One region of the Vibrio sp. KUL70 genome, then DNA from elsewhere that is predicted to be linked to it. Evidence: predicted binding sites of a transcription regulator. Region 1 holds the regulator's gene; the other holds the start of a gene.
The links. Region 1 encodes PurR, which represses purine synthesis genes. Its sites were predicted from a motif close to TNANGNAAACGTTTNCNTNA; they were not measured.
Positions count from the first base shown of each region.

Region 2: a site for PurR is predicted at 2,446-2,465, ahead of glpX (class II fructose-bisphosphatase). Genes of this name have one in related genera too.

Region 1 is NZ_AP045834.1:1,105,592-1,113,229, reverse strand. It holds gene cmoM (tRNA uridine 5-oxyacetic acid(34) methyltransferase CmoM) at 1-600, opposite strand, end outside; gene elyC (envelope biogenesis factor ElyC) at 716-1,591, shown strand; gene torR (two-component system response regulator TorR) at 1,712-2,425, opposite strand; gene torD (molecular chaperone TorD) at 2,682-3,329, shown strand; gene purR (HTH-type transcriptional repressor PurR) at 3,651-4,655, shown strand; cyclic di-GMP riboswitch class I at 4,827-4,911, shown strand; gene AC6I7V_RS05075 (TfoX/Sxy family DNA transformation protein) at 5,040-5,630, shown strand; partial or broken gene AC6I7V_RS05070 (IS1182 family transposase) at 5,748-7,184, shown strand; gene AC6I7V_RS05065 (TVP38/TMEM64 family protein) at 7,367-7,638, shown strand, end outside.
Region 2 is NZ_AP045834.1:2,836,197-2,843,834, reverse strand. It holds gene AC6I7V_RS12805 (DUF805 domain-containing protein) at 1-78, shown strand, start outside; gene AC6I7V_RS12800 (DUF3135 domain-containing protein) at 162-497, opposite strand; gene AC6I7V_RS12795 (helix-turn-helix transcriptional regulator) at 614-1,231, opposite strand; gene glpX (class II fructose-bisphosphatase) at 1,379-2,386, opposite strand; gene zapB (cell division protein ZapB) at 2,711-2,953, shown strand; gene rraA (ribonuclease E activity regulator RraA) at 3,024-3,542, opposite strand; gene AC6I7V_RS12775 (1,4-dihydroxy-2-naphthoate polyprenyltransferase) at 3,616-4,533, opposite strand; gene hslU (ATP-dependent protease ATPase subunit HslU) at 4,693-6,027, opposite strand; gene hslV (ATP-dependent protease subunit HslV) at 6,079-6,627, opposite strand; gene AC6I7V_RS12760 (SPOR domain-containing protein) at 6,803-7,336, opposite strand; gene cytR (DNA-binding transcriptional regulator CytR) at 7,458-7,638, opposite strand, start outside.

The DNA.
Region 1 (7,638 bases):
CTCTTCTATCCACTGATAGACCTCTTCAGGTTTCAAACCTTTTTGGGGTTGCAGCTTAAACCGTTTTCGATGTGGCATCCCATTTAATACATGAGGAATATTGCCACAAATCACATTTTTGAGGACTAATCCGTGATGGTTGTAAAACATAATTGATGCCACACCACCCGGCTTCACTTGCTTAAGCAGGATATCCAAAGCCTCTTTTGGATCAGCTAACCACTCCATTACGGCATGAAACATCACCATATCCACTGGCTCTTCTATATGCTGTGCAATATTTTGAACCGGAGAATGAATGAATCGATACTGTTCAAGCAAGCCGGCTTTATCAATATCTTGCTGTGCCAATTTCAGCATTTCAGAAGAGAGGTCGCACAGCGACACTTTATGCCCCAAGCTAGCTATCTTTTGCGACATCTGCGCTAAACCACCTCCTGCATCCAGAATGTGCAAAGGTGTTTCTTCGGTTTTAAATGTGCTTAACGCTTGCTCTAAATCTTCCCATACGATGATCTGACGGATCTCTCCTTTGTCAGAGCCGTAAATATTTTTTGCAAATTTGTGGGCAATATCGTCGAAATTACGGTCTTCAGTCACAGCTACTTGGGTTATCATGTCCTATCGTGCCTGCTATTCTGTCACAGGAATTTCAGGAATAAAGAGGCGATGTCTCTTTTTAGTACTAAGTGATGTTTTTTCGGACTATTCGGATATGTTTGAGCTGAAAAAAGTAGTGTCTTCACTGTTGATGCCACTGCCAGCAATGTTAATTCTCGCTTTTCTGGGCCTAGCCCTTGTTATGTTCACTACAAAACGTAAAACAGGGTGCCTTATCACGCTGTCTGCACTCTGTGGTATTTTCCTGATCGCGTTCCAACCCGTTTCTAGCCAACTTCTTATGCCAATGGAACGACAACACACCGCTTTTTTGCCGACAAATGAATCTATCGACTATGTGATGGTATTGGGTAGTGGCCATGTCGTAGACGACCAAATCCCGCCTACATCTGAACTCAGCCGAACAGGTCTGATGAGATTAAGTGAAGGCATCCGCATTCAACGAATCTATCCCGGTGCTAGATTGATTTTATCTGGCTATGGTGGTGGTACTGAAGTCAGTAACGCACGCATGATGGCGAAGGTTGCCTTGGCCTTGGGTGTGTCTAAACCTGACATTATCCTACTTGAGACAGCTAAAGATACGTGGGAAGAAGCGCGTCAGGCTGCTGCATTTGTGAAAAACAAACGAATGGTACTCGTGACTTCCGCTAGCCATATGCAGCGTGCTCTCAACGAATTTCATGATGCAGGAATGAAGCCGATTCCAGCGCCTACCAATTTTCTGGCTCAAGAAGGCATTGAGCAACCTTGGAACAAGTACATGCCAAAAGCGATCTACTTAGAGCAGACCGAACGATATTGGCATGAAACGATGGGGTTAGTTTGGCAATCATTGCGCGATTGGCTAGATAACCAAAGCACCGAAATAGAAGAGCCGATGATCATCCCCGAACCTTCTATGCTTGAAGAAGAGCTCTCTGCCGCCTCTGATGCACAACCAACAAGTGGCGCACAACCAGCCATTTAATGCTGTATGAAATGACTTTAAGTCCCTAGACCTTTCAAGCTGATTTCATAAACAAAAAGCCGAGATACTGAATATCTCGGCTTTTTCAATTTCGCTTGTTGAACATTTCAATGCTGGCTGCTAATCGCCTGCAAACATATAGCCTTCACCATGAACCGTCACAAAAATTTGTGGATTCTTTGGATCAAACTCCATCTTAGCACGCATACGACGAATCAATACGTCGATGGTACGATCGTTTGGTGCATCAACGCGGTGGCTAATCATATTTAAGATTCGCTCACGACTTAAAACCTGGTTAGGGTATGACGACAGCGCAACCAATAACTCATATTCAGCTTTGGTCAATTTCACTGGCTCACCGTTTTTACTCAGTGCGCGACGTGGAATATCAAACGTCCATTCACCAAAGCGAACGATTGACGCGTCTTCCGCCTGCTCAGTTGCACCTGCTGGTGACTTGCGAGCCGCAGAAATTCTCCAAAGTAGGTTTTTCACTCGAACCAATAATTCGCGAAGTTCAAATGGTTTGGTAACATAATCATCTGCGCCCATCTCTAGGCCTACAATTTTGTCGATGCTATCCGTGCGTCCAGTAACTAAAATAATCCCAATGTCTGATTGACTGCGTAATTCGCGAGTTAGCATCAATCCATCTTCGCCTGGTAAGTTGATGTCCAGCATAATGAGATCTACGTTATTTTCTTCTAAAACATTTCTCATTTGAGCGCCGCTTTCTGCTTCGCTTACTGTGTAACCCTCATTCTGGAAATATCCAACCAGCTTACTACGGGTTACCACATCATCTTCAACGACTAATACGTGATAGCTCATCTACACCACTTTTCTTATTTAATAGTTTCAGTGACCATTCTATTCATAACTAGTAACAATTCTAGTAGTAGGTAAGATAAAAGCCAGAAACCTGAATTTTTTTTGATACAAGACAATCTTAAACCTTGCTATTTACCCCCCATCGCAATTCAATATAGGCATTACTACTAACGAGTGACTTTGCAGTTAGCAAATACAAGGGTTAGTAAGCCTTCGTACCGCAGATATTACGAAAGACGATATTAGGATTATTGAGATGAAAGAAACCAAAGCGTTCAATGAACAACGAGCTGAAATCTACTGGTGGCTATCGAGCCTGTTCGCGAAAGAACTGACTCAAGAAGAATTGGAGAAATACCACTCGGTTGAGATTCGTTCGTTTTTAACCGGCCTCGGCGACAACGAGACGCTTAAGCCATCAATCAATAACCTAGTAGATGCACTTAACCGATTACAGAACCGTGAAGATGCTCAATTAGAGCTTTCATCCGATTTTTGCGAGCTGTTCTTAAAGTCGGATAAGTACGGTGCTCTGCCGTACGCTTCTATTTATCTAGACAAAAGTGGACTACTGAATGCGAAACCAGCTCAAGACATGGAAGCCATCATGGCGTCTTACGGCATCGCCGTAAACCAAGATCTAAAAGAGCCTGCTGACCACTTAGCCATTGAGTTAGATTTCCTAGGTAACATCATTATTCGCTCCAACGACCTTGAGAGTGAACAAGATCTAGAAACGGCTTTCGCTACACAACACGAGTTTGTTGAACAACAGCTCCTTAGTTGGGTTCCACAGTTCGCAGTAAAATGCCGTGAATTTGATGAGTTTGGTTTTTACGCATGTGTTGCAGAATTGCTAGTCGCTTTCTGTAAACTTGACGCACAATATTTAGCTGGTGAATAAATTCACTGATGACTAAGGGTACAATTTAGGTAGAATGTGACAACTCACCCAGATTTCTGGGTGAATTTTATTGCGAGTATTTTCTAGTCAGTCTAAAATTGTGACCGCAAACGATAAAATATGAAACATTCTCGAAATGCTATGCTTTAAATTAGCTAAGAGCATTTCGGTGTTAAGACAAGCCGCTCTCATAAGCGGTTTTTTGTTTTTTAGCACTTTAGTACCGAGAGAGCCCTCCATATTCTAAGCTCTTGTTCTGGTAGCTTTAAACGGCTACTTGCTCCGTACTGCTGAGGAAGTAGCTATCAATAGGATAAAGCCATGGCAACTATAAAAGATGTCGCTCGCTTAGCCGGCGTATCAACAACCACCGTTTCTCACGTGATCAACAAGACACGTTTCGTCGCAGAAGCGACTCAAGAAAAAGTAAACAAAGCCGTCGATGAACTAAATTATGCACCAAGTGCTGTTGCTCGTAGCCTGAAATGTAACTCTACGCGCACAATCGGTATGCTAGTGACTCAATCAACCAACCTATTCTTCTCTGAAGTGATCGATGGTGTAGAGAGCTACTGTTACCGTCAAGGCTACACGCTGATTCTATGTAACACAGGTGGTATCTACGAAAAGCAACGCGACTACATCCGAATGCTTGCTGAAAAACGCGTAGACGGTATCTTGGTAATGTGTTCTGACTTGACTGAAGAACTGCGTGAAATGCTTGACCGCCACGCAGACATTCCAAAAGTTGTTATGGACTGGGGCCCAGAGAGTTCACAAGCGGATAAAATCATCGACAACTCAGAAGAAGGTGGCTACCTCGCCACTAAATACCTGGTTGAACGAGGACATGATCGTATTGCTTGTCTAAGTGGACATTTGGATAAAGCGGCATGTGTAGAGCGTATCGCGGGTTATCGTCGTGCTCTTGAAGAAGCAAACATTCAAACAGATGACAATCTAATTCTTGAAGGTAACTTCGAATGTGACACCGCAGTTATCGCGGCAGATAAAATCGTTTCAATGGAGAATCGCCCGACAGCAGTATTCTGTTTTAACGATACTATGGCACTTGGTCTTATGAGCCGTCTGCAGCAGCAAGGCATTAAGATCCCAGAAGACATTTCAGTGATTGGTTACGACAATATTGAGCTGGCAGAGTACTTCTCACCACCGTTGACAACTGTTCACCAGCCAAAGCGTCGTGTCGGCAAAAACGCATTTGAAATCTTGTTGGAACGCATTAAAGACAAAGATCACGAAAAACGCGTGTTCGAAATGCATCCAGAGATCATTGAGCGAGCTACAGTTAAAACGTTAAAATAACGTAAACTTTAGAGAAATCTAATAAAACGCACCGCTTGGTGCGTTTTTTTTATTCTGACAAAGTAAAAACCTTGTTGCATATAAAGACAACAATTAACTGAATTAAGATCACATTTTGGAATAACAAGTGTGAACCTCATTCAACAAAAAACTTTATTCTTCGTTATACAGTCACGCACAGGGCAAATCACTTGAAAGGGTGAGACGCAAAGCCTCCGGCCTAACCCATTATTGGTATGGTAGCGGGGTTACCGATGGCAAAATGCAGTATTTCCTACCTTTAGTAGTAATTTACGGCTTATTGACAATTTTATTGCGACATTTTGCTAATCTCTCGGACCTGCTTATTTGGTGGCGTAATTCAAATACACCGAGATAAACAATATGGATAAACCGATACTCAAGGACTCAATGAAGTTATTTGAGCCACTTGGAAAGATTAAGTCACGCTCAATGTTTGGCGGTTTTGGCCTATTTGCCGACGACACGATGTTTGCACTGGTCGTTAACAATCAATTACACATTCGAGCTGACAAAAATACTACTTCAAAATTTGAACAACAGGGTTTCGAACCTTACGTATACAAAAAACGCGGATTCCCAGTCGTTACTAAGTATTTTGCTCTTCCAGAAGATCTCTGGCAGACTCAAGAACGTATTATCGAACTGGCAAAAGCGTCCCTTGACTGTGCCAAAAAAGAGAAGCAAATCCAATCATCAGCGAAGCCTACACGATTAAAAGATTTGCCCAACCTTCGACTTGCCACAGAGCGTATGTTGAAAAAAGCGGGCATCGATACCGTCGAGAGCTTGTATGAGTCAGGTTCTGTTAATGCATACAAAGCAATAAAAGAGTCTCACTCATCCAGTGTCAGCTTAGAGCTGCTTTGGGCACTTGAAGGTGCCATCAACGGTACTCATTGGTCGGTCATACCTCAACAACGACGCGATGAGCTTATCAACTCTATCAATTAAGTCCACCTCACTTAATTGTCAAAAGCCACATCAATGTGGCTCAGACTGCTGACAAAGGTCTAGCTTTCAAGCTAGACCTTTGATCTAATAGGGGTATCGAAATATGGATATCTCACTATGCTTCAAGAGCCTTCACCTCAACAATATGAACTCGAAATGGTCACCATGGAACAGCTCGTTCCTCAGAACCATTTAGTTCGTAAGATAGATAAAGCCATCGACTTCGAGTTTATCCGTAATGAAGTCGCTCACCTCTACTGTAAAGACAACGGTCGCCCACCTGTTGACCCTGTACGCCTGTTTAAAATCATCCTGCTTGGTTACCTCTTCGGAATAAAAAAGCGAGCGACAACTCGTGAAAGAGATTGAAGTCAATGTCGCTTATCGATGGTTCCTGCGTATGTCACTGACAGAGAAAGTTATCCATGCATCGACACTCAGCCAAAACCGTATTCGCCGCTTTAATGGTACCGATGTGTTTGAGCGTATCTTTATCAATATCGTAGAGCAGGCAATGGCGAAAGGTTTGGTCGCAGGCCAAGAACTATTTACTGACAGCACGCACCTAAAAGCCAATGCCAACAAAAATAAGCACACGAACAAAGTGACTAAGGTTCGCGCCAGTGCTTATCTTGATATGCTCGATGAAGATGTCGCGCTAGACCGAGAGAAAGAGGGTAAGAAACCTCTAAAGTCACGTACCGCTGAGCCTAAAACTAAGAGCACCAAAACGAGTACTACCGACCCGGAAAGTGGCTTCATGACTCGAGATAATAAGCCCCAAGGCTTCTTCTATCTCGACCACCGTACAGTGGATGGACAGCATGGCATTATCTTAGATACCCATGTCACAGCAGGTAATATCAATGACTCTCAACCTTATGTGAAGCGTCTGGACTATACCCTAGAGCAATTTAACCTTAATCCAATCGCCGTTGGACTCGACGCGGGCTACTTCACTGCGCCAGTCGCTGAGTCATTAGAGCGTCGAAATATCTTAGGCGTGTTCGGTTATCGCAGACCATCGAGAACAAAGAATGCGTTCAAGAAAAAGCACTTCATCTACAATGGAGAGCGAGACAGTTACCGCTGCCCTAACGGTCAAGAGCTCATCTATAAAACAACGTCTAGAGATGCGTATCGTGAGTATCACTCCGACCCGAAAGAGTGTGCGTTCTGTCCAATGAGAGATGACTGTACGCAAAGTAAAAATATAAAGAAAGTCATTACAAGACATATCTATACGGACGCGATGGATAGAGCCAACCAAATGCGGCTCTCACCTTATGGAAAAAGACGTATAGGCGAAGAAGTGAGACGGTAGAGCGGAGCTTCGCCGACGCTAAGCAGCACCATGGTCACCGTTATGCCCGCTTCCGCGGGCTCTCGAAAGTGCAAATGCAATGTTGGTTGGCAGCTGCCGCTCAAAACATCAAGAAGATAGCCTTGGTGGTGAGCTATTTACAAAAAATAGGGCTAAATATGTCCCAAATACGTCAAATTATGGCGTCTAGATGCCAATTTAAGTGTTGGGCTCTTCCAAACTTCGCATAATAAAAAAATATCGCGATCGCGGCCTACGGCCGCTCGAAAAAGAGAACCCCACTTCAAAAAGTGGGGTTCGTCAGCAATCTGAGCCACATCAATGTGGCTTTTTTTATTTTCTATTGAAAGTTAATCTCTCCTACTCCTGTCTAACTATACTAACTACAAGCAAAAAATTTAGGGACACTCTCATGAGTAAGAAAATGATTTTAGGCATAATTTTAGTTGCCACGATAGTGATACTGGCTGTCAACTTTGGCCAGTACTTAACGCTTGAAAATGCCAAGGCTCAACAAGCACTTCTCAACGATTACATAGAGAGTCATTTTGTTGCAGCAGCAGCAACTTACTTCATTCTCTATGTGATGATTACTGCATTTTCAATTCCAGGTGCTGCGGTGGTTACGCTGCTCGGTGCGGCTCTATTCGGTTTCTGGACCAGTTTATTACTCGTCTCGTTTGC
Region 2 (7,638 bases), 1.4 Mb from region 1:
GGCCTGTGGATTCTGGTTGAGTGTGGCTTTTTGAAGGGCACAGAAGGTCGTAATGAGTACGGTGATGAGCCGGAGTAAGGTGCAAACAAGCACTGTGCTAAGAATGTTTTGAAAGAAAAAGGAGGTATGTCGCCTCCTTTTTTGTATCGCTTCCCTAAGGGTTAGGTGTTCCTTGGTTTAAATGCAATGATGGTCGCTTGTGGTGGTTCTGAGTTCGAGCTATTACCCTGCAGTGCTTCCTGAAATTTGCAGACTTGACAACGTAGCTCTCGCATTAGCACAACGTTGGCTTGGTGCGGGTTTTTACAGCGGCTGACCACTAAGTCAATGTGGCTTTGTTGGGCGCGCAGTCTGTCTTGCATAATGTGAGAGGCGGAGCAGATCATCTGTTCACACATTTCTTGTTTAAGTTGGTTGAACGCATTCGGATCTCTCTGAGCAAGTTCAACCAATTCATCGAAACGGGGCAGTTTGAGATTGGGTTGAGGATGTCCCATCTTTCTTTCCTTAGTAATGCATCGTGAGTGAGATACTTTAAGCTTAAGAAAGAATTTGGTTGTTTTTTGTTCAGTTTGTGTTCTTCTCAAATTTGAGACAGTGGCTGTCTACAGCACTAAAACGGAATCACCGTATATGTACAGCGACGCTCACCCGCAATAATGTGCTCGGAACGACTGATATTGCAGTCATTTTTGAGTAGCTCTGTAAACACGTTTAACTCAGATTGGCATAAGCTTGGACAGCGCGTTGCGGCTTTACAGATAGGGCAGTGGTTCTCAATCAAGACGTAGTGATCACCTTCATCGTGCAGCTCTGCCATGTAGCCTTCATCTTCACGCAGCTGAGTGAGGGTTTGAAGCTTGCTAAGAAGGTCATCGCAGTTAACCAAGGCTTGTTGGTACTGCTTTAGAGTCGATTGCTCTCGCTCTGCAGCGACTTTAGCGAGGCCCTCTTTTCCAAACAGATTCTCAACCGCATCGATAACTTGAATAGTCAATTCACCGTGGCGGTCAGAAAACTGATTGTGCCCCTGCTGGGTTAGAGACCAGTGACGCGTTGGGCGGCCAACTTTCACTTTCACGTCATGAAATGCCAGAATACCATCATCTTCTAGGCTTTGGAGGTGCTGCCTTGCACCCATAGTCGTCATGCCAAACTCTTGTGCGAGCTGCTTAGCAGTAACGGCCCCGTGGCGCTTAATGGTGTGTAAAATTCTGTCGCTTGTTTTCATACTATCCCTACCTCATGAACCTTACTATTATGAGGCAAGGTATTTATAAAGCAAACCATTTACTATAGCCAACCTGTAACATCGCTACAAAAAGAAAAGGCCAGCATCGAAATGCTAGCCTTAAACAGAATGGGGTGATGATCGTTATTAAAGAATGTGATCGATCACTTCTGGGTCTTTACGCTCAAGGTAGTGAATCGACTTGATACGACGAATGGTACGGCAGCGGCCACGAATCAGTAGAGTCTCTGTGGCTGCGATGTTGCCTTGACGCGTGATGCCCTCTAGCAGATCACCTTTAGTGATGCCTGTTGCCGAGAATACAACGTTGTCACTGCGCGCCATGTCTTCCATTTTTAGAACTACACCTGCAGTTACGCCCATTTCAGCACAACGCTCAAGTTCCAGTTCACCGTGCTTACGGTTCTCTTCGTTGTCGCCTTTCACTTCATGACGTGGCAGCAAACGACCGTGCATGTCGCCATCTAGCGCACGAATTACTGCTGCTGATACCACACCTTCTGGTGCGCCACCGATGCAGTACATCACGTCTACTTCGCTGTCTGGCATACAAGTTAGGATAGAAGCGGCTACGTCACCATCTGGTACAGCAAATACGCGTACGCCCATCGCTTGCATCTCTGCGATCACTTGATCGTGACGAGGTTTCGCTAGCGTGGTTACTACAAGCGTATCTAAAGATTTACCCAGTGCTTTAGCAATGTTCTCTAGGTTCTCTTTTAGTGGCTTTTCTAGGTCGATAGCGCCTTTAGCACCAGGGCCAACAACCAGTTTTTCCATGTACATATCAGGCGCTTTGAGGAAGCTGCCTTTTTCACCTGCTGCTAGTACAGCCAGTGCGTTTGACTGGCCCATCGCCGTCATGCGCGTCCCTTCGATTGGATCGACGGCGATATCAACAGCATCACCACCAACACCGACATTTTCGCCTATGTATAGCATCGGAGCATCATCGATTTCGCCTTCACCGATCACGATCTCACCGCTGATTTCGGTTTTGTTGAGTAGGCTACGCATGACTTCTACTGCGGCACCATCGGCAGCGTTTTTATCACCACGGCCAAGCCATTTATAACCTGCTAGTGCTGCACCTTCAGTGACACGAGAAAATGCCATTGCTAAATCGCGTTTCATGCGGACTCCAAAATTTTCAAAGGGGGAATAGAAATTTCGCGGCGGATTTTACCATAGTTCAAAGGAAACGTTTGCTTTTTTGCTTTTGTGACTTTGTTTACGATCAAAGTCGAGCAGAAATTTTAAAATATTCACCGAAATAATCAGTTAAGTAATCGTGCTGACACAATTAACGTCAATATTCGGTAAAAAGCGATGTTTTTTTCATCGAATGGCGCAAAATATCGAAGATATAGAGTGTTTATCCGTGCTCTGCTGAGTAGAATGGGGCAATAAGTGGAGTGAACCTTCAACATCAAATGGATAACTTAAAGGTAGGCCAGAATGTCTTTTGAAGTACTAGAGCAACTAGAAGCAAAAATTCAAACAGCAGTTGATACTATTGCACTTCTGCAAATGGAAGTAGAAGAGCTAAAAGAAGAGAAGCAGCAGCTAGCGGCAGAAGCTGGTGAGCTAAAAGCAAGCCGTGAAGAGCTAGAGCAAAAAACTCAGCAAATGCAGCAAGAACATGCAGCATGGCAAGACCGCATTCGCAGCCTACTAGGCAAGATGGACGAAGTTGAGTAATCCACTTTTGTTGCGATAAACGTTGAAGAAAAAATGCCCGCTACTCGGTTAGCGGGCATTTTTGTATCAACTATTGATTGTCATCATCTTCATCATCAAGCTCGAACTCTACATCGAGTGGCTCTGGCGAGAGAATGATGCCGGTGTTGTCGGCATAGAGGTAATCTTCAGGTAGAAAGCTAACGCTGCCAAAATTCACGGGAACATCAACTTCACCAACGCCATCTTGCACAGCGCCAACCGGGATGGAGGCGAGCGCGTGGATACCCAGGTTCATATCTTCTAGTTCGTCGACTTCACGTACGCAGCCATACACAACAATACCTTCCCACTCATTGTCTTCGGCTAACAGTGCTAACTCGGCATCAATCAGCGCTTTACGTAGCGAGCCACCACCATCAATCAGTAAAACACGACCTAAGCCGTCTTGCTCTAGAACGGAACGGATCAGCGCGTTGTCCTCGAAACATTTGAGTGTAGTGATCTGTCCAGCAAAGGAGGCTCTTCCACCAAAGTTGCTGAACATCGGCTCTACGACATCCACTTGGTCTAGATAGATGTCGCACAGTGCTGAAGTGTTGTATTCCATTCGCGTACCTTTTGAACAATGAGCTTACTTTGAGTATATCGGTGCTCGATCCCTTTGCAATGATTAGTCTGAATTATGTCAATAGAGTTTGAGCTACAACAACACTAGCAAACAATAAGTTAGTCACCAGAGAGCATTTCACGATAACAGGCATCATAGGTGCGATTTGCGCGGGTTTTTCCGTATCCCAAACGGCCTTACCGTGTTTATAAACGGTGATGATACTCAGTGAAAATGGCAGGCTAATCCAGACAGGTTTATCTTGAATAAGCAGGTAGCATGCGAAAGCAATCACTGCCACGCTCAGCAGCACAAAGTGATACTGCTTCGCTCTGCGCTGTCCTAGTCGAACCGCCATGGTGCGTTTACCACACTCACTGTCGTTTTCGATGTCACGCATGTTGTTGATGTTAAGTACGGCTACCGCCATCAAGCCACAGCCCAAAGCGGGTAAGAATAAGCTTGGTTCGATGTGTCCAGTGTGTAGGAAGTAAGTCCCGGATACACCAAGCAGACCAAAGAAGATGAATACCGATAGGTCGCCTAAACCGATATAACCATAAGGCTTGTTACCGACGGTGTATGCAATCGCGGCTGCAATCGCCAGCACACCCAAACCGATGAAAGAGAGAATACTCTCAATAGAGGATAGGGCGTGGAAAATTAAGATAAGCCCAGCAATCATGGTAAACACAATGTTTAGGATGATGGCTTGCTTCATTGTTGCGGCTGAAACAGCACCCGACTGCATCGCCCGCATTGGGCCTAGACGTTTATCATTGTCGGTGCCTTTTACCGCGTCGCCATAGTCATTGGCGAGGTTGGAAAGGATCTGCAGCAAGGTCGCGGTGAGAAAAGCCAACAAAGCAATGGAGAGAGAAAACTGATCGCTAGCGAACGCTAAACTACTTCCTGTAAGAATAGAGACGAGTGCGAGAGGCAGAGTTTTTGGTCGTGCGGCATCAAGCCAAATCAGTAGAGATTGTTTCATCGTAGGTCTATTTGTCGTTGTAAGGACACTGTGTCATACCGTATTTCGAGTATACGCTCATTTTTTAGGTAATAAAAAGCCCACTCGAGAGTGGGCCTTGAAATCGGTTAATAGCTTGCTGTTTCTTTGCGTTAGAGCAACAAGTTGGATATTTTTGTGCTACAGAATGAAGCGGCTTAGGTCTTCGTCTTCAACGAATTCGCCTAGTTTAGACTTCACGTAACCAGCATCAATCACTAACTTGCTACCGGCCTTGTCGGTCGCTTCGAATGAAATCTCATCCATTAGACGTTCCATTACCGTGTGTAGACGACGTGCACCGATGTTTTCAGTCGTTTCGTTGACTTGCCATGCCGCTTCTGCGATCTGAGTGATGCCATCTTCGGTGAACTCTACATCTACCTCTTCTGTCTTCATTAGAGCGATGTACTGCTCAGTTAGAGACGCTTTTGGCTCAGTCAGGATGCGCTTGAAGTCGTGGCTTGATAGCGCTTCAAGTTCAACACGGATTGGTAGACGACCTTGTAGCTCAGGGATCAGATCCGATGGCTTAGCCACTTGGAATGCACCCGAAGTAACAAACAGGATATGGTCTGTTTTCACCATGCCGTGCTTAGTCGATACCGTGCTACCTTCAATAAGTGGTAGTAGGTCTCGCTGAACACCTTCACGAGATACGTCTGGACCTGAGCTATCACCACGCTTACAGATCTTGTCGATCTCATCGATAAATACGATACCGTTGTTTTCAACGTTGAAGATTGCGTTCTCTTTCAGCTCTTCTTGGTTAACCAGTTTTGCCGCTTCTTCTTCAGTCAAAGCCTTGAACGCGTCTTTGATTTTCAGTTTACGTTTCTTCTTGGTATCACCAGCAAGGTTTTGGAACATGCCTTGTAGCTGGTTTGTCATCTCTTCCATGCCTGGAGGTGCCATGATTTCAACGCCCATCTGTGGCGCTGCAACATCGATTTCGATCTCTTTGTCGTCTAGCTTACCTTCACGCAGCTTTTTGCGGAAAATCTGACGGGTGTTTGACGAGCCTTCCTCTGCTTGTTCGTTTTGACCCCAAGCATCGCGAGCTGGTGGAAGAAGGGCATCAAGGATACGCTCTTCAGCTTGCTCTTCAGCGCGGAACTTTACTTTTTCCATCGCTTGTTGGTGAGTCATCTTGATCGCAACGTCGGTTAGGTCACGGATAATGGTCTCTACTTCTTTACCCACGTAGCCGACTTCAGTGAATTTCGTTGCCTCGACCTTGATGAAAGGTGCGTTTGCAAGTTTCGCTAGGCGGCGAGCAATTTCCGTTTTACCCACACCGGTTGGACCGATCATCAGAATGTTCTTAGGAGAAACCTCAACACGCAGGCTCTCTTCTAGCTGCATACGACGCCAGCGGTTACGAAGGGCGATAGCTACAGAGCGCTTCGCGTTTTCTTGGCCAATGATGTGGCGGTTCAGTTCATGAACAATTTCACGAGGGGTCATTTCAGACATGTCTATTCCTTAATTCTTGAATCACTGTTGGGTGCAATATTGGTTTGAGTCTTATTCCGGTTTCGGTAGCTCAACGGTGCTTTCTAGTTCTTCAACAGTGTGGTGATGGTTGGTGAACACACAGATGTCGCCTGCAATAGTTAGCGCCTTCTCTGCGATTTCACGAGCATCTAAATCAGTATTTTCTAGTAGGGCTGTCGCCGCTGCCTGTGCAAAGTTGCCGCCTGAGCCAATCGCGATTAGGTCATGCTCTGGCTGTACTACGTCACCGTTACCAGTGATGATCAGAGATGCGGTTTCATCGGCAACAGCCAATAGGGCTTCTAGCTTGCGCAGAGCGCGATCACTACGCCAATCCTTCGCCAGCTCAACGGCAGCTTTGGTTAGGTGGCCTTGGTGCATTTGCAGCTTGCTTTCAAATTTTTCGAATAGCGTGAAAGCATCTGCTGTACCGCCAGCGAAACCTGCCAGTACTTTATTATTGTATAGGCGACGTACTTTACGGGCATTGCCCTTCATTACAGTGTTGCCTAGAGATACTTGTCCATCACCCGCGATGACGACTTTATTATTACGACGTACAGATACAATGGTAGTCACGAGTAGGGCCTCTTTATCTTTTTATCTTTGGGTATAAAAACAATATGAGGATGGCCTACTAAGAATTCAAGTTGCCTTGGTGGATGCAGGGCAATTTATGCAGGTAGGGCAGTAGAAAGAGGTGCTGGCTAAAAAACCAGAAAACCTCCAAAAGTGGAGGTTTTCATTGTGTGATTTATTGATCTTTCCAAATCGCACACGGCTCGATTTTGGCTCTTTGTAATTTGTGGCGATCACGCTCAGCGTCACGTTTCAGTTTGTAAGGACCAAGTACCACACGATACCAACTGCTGCCTTCTTTCTTGCGGATATCACTTGATATGCCTTGGAAAGCAATGTCGAGCTTACGCGCTTCAGCTTGAGCTGAGGTTTTGTACGCACCACACTGCATGATGTATGGTATCTTAGAAATCTGCTGCTCTTTGGCTTTGACTTCTACCTCTCGGCTAGGCAAGGTTTCTACGTAATCCCACTTCTCCTCGGGTGGTGGTGGGATAACCTTCGCTGGCTTAGGTTTTGGCTTGGGTTTAGTCACCACAGTTGGCGGTGGCGGCTCAGGATCATTGCTTAACAGATACAAGCCGTAGCCAAAGCCACCAGCCAGTAAGATCGCCAAAAGACCGCTACGCCAAGGTTTTCGGCGAGGGGCAGGTTTTTTAGCCGTGCGTTTATTTCCACGGCCGCGCTTTACATAATCTCTATTAGCCACAAGTCTTTCAAATGTTAGTGATTCTGCACTCATGGTAATCCAGAATGCGCGAGGATAATAGTGCAGAAATGGAAGCGGCACATCAAAATGTGCCGCAGATTTATGAGTCTATTTTCATGGATTACATGCGCGGTGGTGCCGTACTCCCACGAACGACCAGTTTCGCTTCAAGCAGACGAGAACCGGCTTGAACATCATTGCCTTTGAGCATATCAAGCATCATTAGCATGGCCTGACGCCCAATCTCGTAGCGAGGCTGAGAAATCGTCGTCAACGGTGGATCGCAGTATTGGGCGAATTGA